DNA from 2 places in the Pseudonocardia ailaonensis genome. Region 1 is predicted to be linked to the other one. Evidence: riboswitches for the same ligand, from Rfam matches in the RefSeq annotation. Region 1 holds a riboswitch; the other holds the start of a gene.
The links. A riboswitch is a leader RNA that binds a small molecule or an ion and turns the genes downstream of it on or off. The one in region 1 is predicted to bind S-adenosylmethionine.

Region 1 (3,394 bases):
TAGCGGGATCTGGACATGGTTCTCTCCTGGTGGGATGGGTGGTGCGAGAAGCTCGGGGTCCTCAGAGGACCTTGCTGAGGAAGTCCTTGGTGCGGGGGTGGGTCGGGTGGTCGAGGACCTCCGCGGGGGTGCCCTGTTCCACGATCCGGCCGGCGTCGAGGAACACGACGAGGTCGGCGACCTCGCGGGCGAACCCGATCTCGTGGGTGACGACGACGAGCGTCGTCCCGGTGCTGGCGAGGTCCTTGATGACGGACAGCACCTCGCCGACGAGCTCGGGGTCCAGTGCGGAGGTGGGCTCGTCGAAGAGGATCACGCCGGGTTCGAGCGCGAGGGCCCGCGCGATGGCGACCCGCTGCTGCTGGCCTCCGGAGAGCTGGCGAGGATAGGCGTCCGCCTTGTCCTCGAGGCCCACGCTGGCCAGCAGCTCGAGACCGCGTTCCCGTGCCGCGGCGCGGGAGAGCCGGCCGGCCGCGACGGGCCCGACGGCGACGTTGTCCAGCACGGTGAGGTGCGGGAACAGGTTGAAGTTCTGGAAGACGAAGCCGATCCGGGTGCGCTGGGCGAGGATCGCCTTCTCGCTGAGCTCCTTGAGCCGGTCGCCCTGGTGCCGCACGCCGATCGGCTCGCCGGCCACGCTGACGTAGCCGTGGTCGAGCGTCTCGAGGTGGTTGATCGCGCGCAGCAGCGTCGACTTCCCCGAGCCGGACGGGCCGAGGATCACCGCCACCTGGCCGGGAGCGATGGTGAGGTCGATGCCGGCGAGCACATGGTTCGCGCCGTAGGACTTGTGCGCCCCGTGGATCTGCACGGCTGCGGGTTTGGCGCTGTCCCCGCCCACGGCGGTCACCCCGGTTCCCTGTTCGGTTTCCTGCTCGGCGGCCTCGCGGTCGGTCCCCAGGCTCATCGGAACGCTCCTTCCCGGAAGCGCGCCGGGAGATCCCGGACGGCGCCGCGCAGCTTCTGCAGGGGTGTCGGCGGCAGGGTGCGCAGGGCGCCGCGCGAGTAGTGCCGCTCGACGTAGAACTGCACAACCGAGACGATGCTGGTGAGGATGACGTACCAGACCGTCGCCACGAGCAGCAGCGGCACGATGTCCCCGGAATAGGTGCTGCCGAGGTTCTGCGCCGTGCCAAAGAGATCCAGCAGGGAGACGTAGAAGACCAGCGACGTGCTCTTGATCAGCCCGATGACCAGGTTGACGTAGGAGGGCACGATGGCGCGCAGTGCCTGCGGGAAGACGATCCGCCGGAACTGGTACCCCCGCGGGATCCCGAGCGCCGACGCGGCCTCGTGCTGCCCCTGGTCGACCGACAGGATCCCGGACCGGACGACCTCCGCGGAGTACGCCGACTCGTTGAGGGTCAGCCCGACGATCGCGATCACCATGTCCGTTCCGAGCGTGGTCACCCCGAAGGTGAGGAATGCCGGTCCGAACGGGATGCCGAGGCTCAGCGACTTGTACAGCGCGGAGAAGTTGTAGAGGAACAGCAGCACCACGATCAGCGGGACCGAGCGGAACAGCCAGATGTACGCCCAGCTCACCGCCTGCAGCACCGGGTTGCGCGACAGCCGCATCAGGGCGAGGACGATCCCGCCGAGCAGGCCGAGCACGGCGCTCCAGGCGGCCACTTCGAGCGTGACCAGCAGCCCCTGCAGGATGACCGGCCGGAAGAACCAGTACTGGAACCGGTCCCACTGGTAGAAGGGGTTCGTGACCAGCCCGTGCACGACCTGGGCGAGCACCACCAGCACGACGACGGTGATGATCCATCTGCCGGGCCGGCGCAGCGGGATCACGCGTTGTGCGGCACCGGGCCCGGGGCCCGCCGCAGGCGCGGCGGAGGTGGGCGGCTGGGGGCCCTGCTGCGTGGTCGTCGGCGTTCTCCCTGTGGGGGACACGGTGCGGCTCCAGCGGTGGGTTCGGGCACACGGAACGACCCCGGATCGGGGGACGATCGAGGGCGGACCGGGCCGATCGGCGGGGAAGGACGACGAGGGCCGGGAAAGGTGTTCTCGGTGGGCGCGGCTCAGAGCCGACAGAGGGCGCTGTTGACGCGCTGCAGGTCGATGTGCCGACGGCTCGATGCGAGGGGACGGCCGTACCGGCGCCAGTCCACCATCGATCGAGCCGTGTGCATCGCCTGTCACCGTTCCGCCCCGAAGGGCCTCGCGCCTTACCGGTTCCGCGACGGGCGCAGCTCCGGTCGGGTCGTCACCTGGGGCACCCCACCGCGGCGCGAGGGTTGCCGGTCAGCAAGCCAGGGCTTGTCGCTGACACTCATGACCTGTCGCGACGGACGCTACGTCGCACGATCGTGAAATGTCAACGAAATGTGACCGGCAGGGAATGCGGCAGCCGGTGTCCGGACAATTGGGTGCGATTCCCGGAAATGCGCCTCGTATTCGTGTGCGTGCGTGGGGGCCTGGGCGGGTGAGAAATTCCCCACCGCCGATCGGCGGCGCCGATCAGCCCCCCGTGGTGAGCGAGCCCGCCAGCTCCCAGGTCCGGCGCCGGTCCTCGGGACCGTGGAGGTCGGTCTGGGTCAGCACGATCTCGTCCACCCCGGCGTCGCGGTAGCGGCGCAGCCCCGCCGCCACGGCAGCCGCATCTCCGATCAGGGCGAGATCCGCGGCGCGGGAGGCGCCCTCCTCGGCGACGACCTTCGCGTAGGAGGGCACGTTGTCGTAGAACCCCATCTGGTCCGCGGCGGCGCCGCGCACGGCGTCGGGATCCTCGGTGACGACGGCGGCGACCAGGGCCACGACCCGCGGCGCCGGCCGGCCCGCGGCCCGGGCGGCGCCGGCGAGCGCCGGGATGATCCGGTTCTCCAACGTCCGGGGCCCGGCGAGGAAGGGGAGGATGCCGTCGGCGAGCTCGCCGCTGGCCCGCAGCGCTTGAGGACCCATGGCCGCGACCAGCACCGGCACCGGCGCGGCGCCGGGCAGCGGGCCACCGCGTTCGGGCGTGACGGCCGTGACCAGCTCACCGCGGAAGTCCGTGCGTCCGGTCGCGACGGCGGGCCCGATCGCGGCGAGGAACTCGCGCAGCCGGGCGACCGGACGTTCGAACGCCACCCCGAACGGCTCCTCGATCAGGAACTTGGCGCCGATCGCGAGGCCGAGGCGGAACCGGCCCTCGGTGGCGGCCTGCGCGGTCACCGCGTTCGCACCGAGCACCAGCGGGTGCCGGCCGAAGACGGGGACGGCGCTGGTGCCCACGGCGAGCCCGGGGACCTCGCGGCCGACCAGGGCCGCGAGGGTCACCGCGTCGTAGTCGAACCGCTGGCCGAACCACGCCGAGCGCAGTCCCGCCGCGGCGGCGTCGCGTGCCTGGTCGACGACGGCGTCGACGTAGTTGGCGGTCCGGGCCGGATCCGTGCTCGCCGCGAGG
Region 2 (3,394 bases), on a different contig from region 1:
TCACCCAGGCGTACGGGATGACCGAGCTGTCCCCCGTCGCCACCCTGCTGAGCCCGGACGACCACCGCCGCACCGAGCGGCTGCGCGCCGCGGGCCGGGCGGCGCCGCACTCCGAGGTCCGGATCGTCGACGCCGAGGACCGGGAGGTGGCGCGGGGCACGGTCGGCGAGATCGTCGCGCGCGGCGGGCACGTGATGCTCGGCTACTGGGAGCAGCCCGAGGCCACCGCGGCCGCGGTGCGGGACGGGTGGATGCACACCGGCGACGGCGGTTTCATGGACGACGAGGGCTACGTCCACGTCGTCGACCGGATCAAGGACATGATCGTCAGCGGCGGGGAGAACGTCTACTTGGCGGAGGTCGAGAACGCCCTCGCCGCCCACCCCGCCGTGGCCTCCTGCGCCGTGATCGGGGTGCCCGACGACGAGTGGGGCGAGCGGGTGCACGCGGTCGTCGTCCTCCGGCCGGGGCAGACCCTGACGGCCGAGGAGCTGCGCGAGCACGCCAAGACCCTGATCGCGGGGTACAAGGCACCGCGCAGCGCGGAGTTCGTCGACGCCCTGCCGGTCTCGGCGGCGGGCAAGATCCTCAAGCGGGAGCTCCGGGCCGTCCACTGGGCGGGTCGGGAGCGCCAGATCCACTGACTCGGTGCGGCGGTCGCGGAGCCGGTGCTGTCGGTGACGCCCGGCTGCCGGGTGGGCCGGCGAGGTGAGACCCTCGCTCCGTGGACGCGCCCCTCCCCCGCCCGGCCGTCGGGGTCGGCGTCGTCCTCACCCGGCCCGACGGCACCGTCCTGGTCGGGCATCGCGTGACCGCGGGCGAGTCGCCGAGCTGGTGTCTGCCCGGCGGACATCTCGAGGGTGGGGAGACGCCGGTGGCCGCCGCCGTCCGGGAGACTGCGGAGGAAGCCGGGCTGCGGGTGGCCGGGACGCGGGTCCTGGCCGTCTGCGTCCGCACCGCGGGCAGCAACGTGACCTTCGCGGTCCACGCCGAGGTCGGTGCCGATGCCCGGCCCGAGGTGCTCGAACCCCACGCGATGGACGAGTGGCGGTGGTGCCGGCCCGACGACCTCCCGGAGCCGCTCTTCTCCCCCAGCGCCGCCGTGCTGCACGCGTGGCGGGGTGGCACCGACCTCGCCGGCTGGGCGATCCACCCGCTCCGCTGACCGGCCCGGTCAGTGGAGGCGCGGGGTGCGCCGCAGCGCCGAGCGGGCGGTCGCCAGGTGCTGGGCGACCTCGGCGGCGATCAGCTCGCTGGGTGAGGCCTCCCCGGCGGCGGCCCGCAGCGAGCGGTGCCGGTCGACGAGGGCCTCGAGCGACTCCAGCAGCTGGTCGCCGATGTCGGTGAGGCGGTCGTCGCGGGTGGGGAAGGACGCGGACGACGGCGAGGAGAAGGGCGAGGACAGGGATGCGGACATGATCGTCTCCGGGCGGGGCGCGAGGTGGACGGCAGGCGGGGGCGGCCGTCACCGACAGAGCGCGGCCCCGGTCCGGCAGAAGTCCACATGGCGCCTCTTCGACCAGGCACCGAAGCCCGGCACGCGCGGTGAGGCGAGCACGATGTTCTCCCATCGAATCCCGGCGGAAGCACCCTGCAGTGGTCTGCGGGTTGCTGCGGCGTCACAGAGCCGGGTCTCTCGGCCGCTCCGGATGGAGTCCCCTGCACTGAACCCCGAGCGGAACGACCCTGTCAAGAACATGAACGCTCAGGTTCCGAGGGGCGGGAGGACGAGGTCGGAACGGGCAAAGGTCCGGACACCTTCCCCTGCGGCACAGCCGCTTCCGCCCCGCGCCGGCCGATCAGGTTCCTCTATCGGTAGCGATCAGTTCCGTGAGTTGGACGGACCATGTCCGGGATGTCACTATCTGTGCATGCCTGCCGTGCACCCCTTCGCGCTCGTCACCTTGTCGGGTGACCTGCGCCTGCGTGTGCTCTCGGCCGGCCTGACCCGGCGCCTCGCGATCGACCTCGGTCGCACCACGGCCGCCGCGTGTCCGCGCCCCTGTCGCTGATCCCGCCGCGCTCTCGTCGCTGACACGCCGCCGTCGTCGCCGTCACGGCATCGGCCGCTCGGGCTCCGCCGTGCCGGACGCGGTCCGGCGTCCGCGCGCGGCCCGACCGGCGATCTCCTGATCTCCCCCGGTTCCCCTCCCGTTCCGCCCGTGCGCTCCGTCGCGCCCGGGCGGCATCGTCCTGCGCTCTCGACGATCTCCAGGAAGGACGTGGCATGGCCCGTCAACTCAAGCTCGGTGCGGTCCTGATGGGCGTCGGCGGCCCCGGCCAGCACGACGTCTGGAAGGACGACGAGATCCCCGGCGACGCCAGTGTGGACATCGACTGGTACATCGCCCGCGCCCGGCAGGCCGAGGCGGCCCTGTTCGACCTCGTGTTCATCGTGGACAGTGCGTTCATCACGCCGGACTCGCCGCCCCACTACCTCGCCCGGCTGGAGCCGCTGACGCTGCTGTCGGCGGTGGCGGTGTCGACCCGGAACATCGGCCTGGTCGCCACGGTCAGCACCAGCTACAACAGCCCGTTCAACCTCGCCCGCCGGTTCGCCTCGCTCGACGTGATCAGCCGCGGCCGGGCGGGCTGGAACGTCGTGGCCACCGGCGACGGCGGCACCGCCGCGAACTACAGCCGCGACGAGCACTTCGACCACCCGACCCGCTACTCGAGGGCCCTCGAGTCCGTGCGGATCGCGCAGGGCCTCTGGGACTCCTACGAGGACGACGCCTTCCCGCGCGACACCGCGACCGGTGTCTTCGTCGATCCCGACCGCCAGCACCGGCTCGACCACCGCGGCGAACACTTCCACGTCCGTGGCCCGCTCAACCTCGTCCGGTCGGAGCAGGGCCATCCGGTGATCTTCCAGGCGGGGAACTCCGAGGAGGGTCGCGAGCTGGGCGGCGCGATCGGCGAGGGGATCTTCACGCACCATCCGACGATCGACGAGGGCGTCGCGTTCGCCAAGGACATCCGGGACCGGGCGGCCGCGAACGGCCGGGATCCGGAGGGCATCGTGATCCTCCCGGGGGTCGACGTGATCGTTGCCGACACCGATGCACAGGCGCGGGAGATCGAGGAACGGCGCCGCACCGACCGCGACTTCGCCAAGGACCTCGCCCAGTTCGGCCGCCCCTTCGGCTGGCACGACTTCTCGCAGTACGACCTCGACGCCCCCTTCCCGGACGTCTCGCACATCGGGCACGGGAACTTCGGCAGCCAGACCACCCGGATCGTGGAGGTCGCGACCGCCGAGGGCCTGACCCTGCGCGAGACCGTGCGCCGGTTCTCCGGGCCGCTGCCGGCGCCCTTCGTGGGCTCGCCCGCCACCGTGGCCGACCGCATCCAGGAATGGTTCGAGGCCGGCGCGCTCGACGGGCTGAACGTG

Region 2: it holds a riboswitch for S-adenosylmethionine, as region 1 does, so the genes downstream of both, ABD324_RS06135 (hypothetical protein) here and ABD324_RS37290 (putative leader peptide) in region 1, are expected to answer to the same signal.

What each region holds. Positions count from the first base shown of each region.
Region 1 is NZ_BAAAQK010000009.1:388,074-391,467, reverse strand. Features, by position in the region: gene ABD324_RS17705 (transporter substrate-binding domain-containing protein) at 1-17, opposite strand, end outside; gene ABD324_RS17700 (amino acid ABC transporter ATP-binding protein) at 62-907, opposite strand; gene ABD324_RS17695 (amino acid ABC transporter permease) at 904-1,902, opposite strand; gene ABD324_RS37290 (putative leader peptide) at 2,031-2,123, opposite strand; SAM riboswitch class IV at 2,168-2,289, opposite strand; gene ABD324_RS17690 (TIGR03564 family F420-dependent LLM class oxidoreductase) at 2,470-3,394, opposite strand, start outside.
Region 2 is NZ_BAAAQK010000003.1:726,734-730,127, forward strand. Features, by position in the region: gene ABD324_RS06125 (acyl-CoA synthetase) at 1-644, shown strand, start outside; gene ABD324_RS06130 (nucleotide triphosphate diphosphatase NUDT15) at 725-1,165, shown strand; gene ABD324_RS06135 (hypothetical protein) at 1,175-1,417, opposite strand; SAM riboswitch class I at 1,565-1,656, opposite strand; gene ABD324_RS06140 (hypothetical protein) at 1,872-2,012, shown strand; gene ABD324_RS06145 (NtaA/DmoA family FMN-dependent monooxygenase) at 2,228-3,394, shown strand, end outside.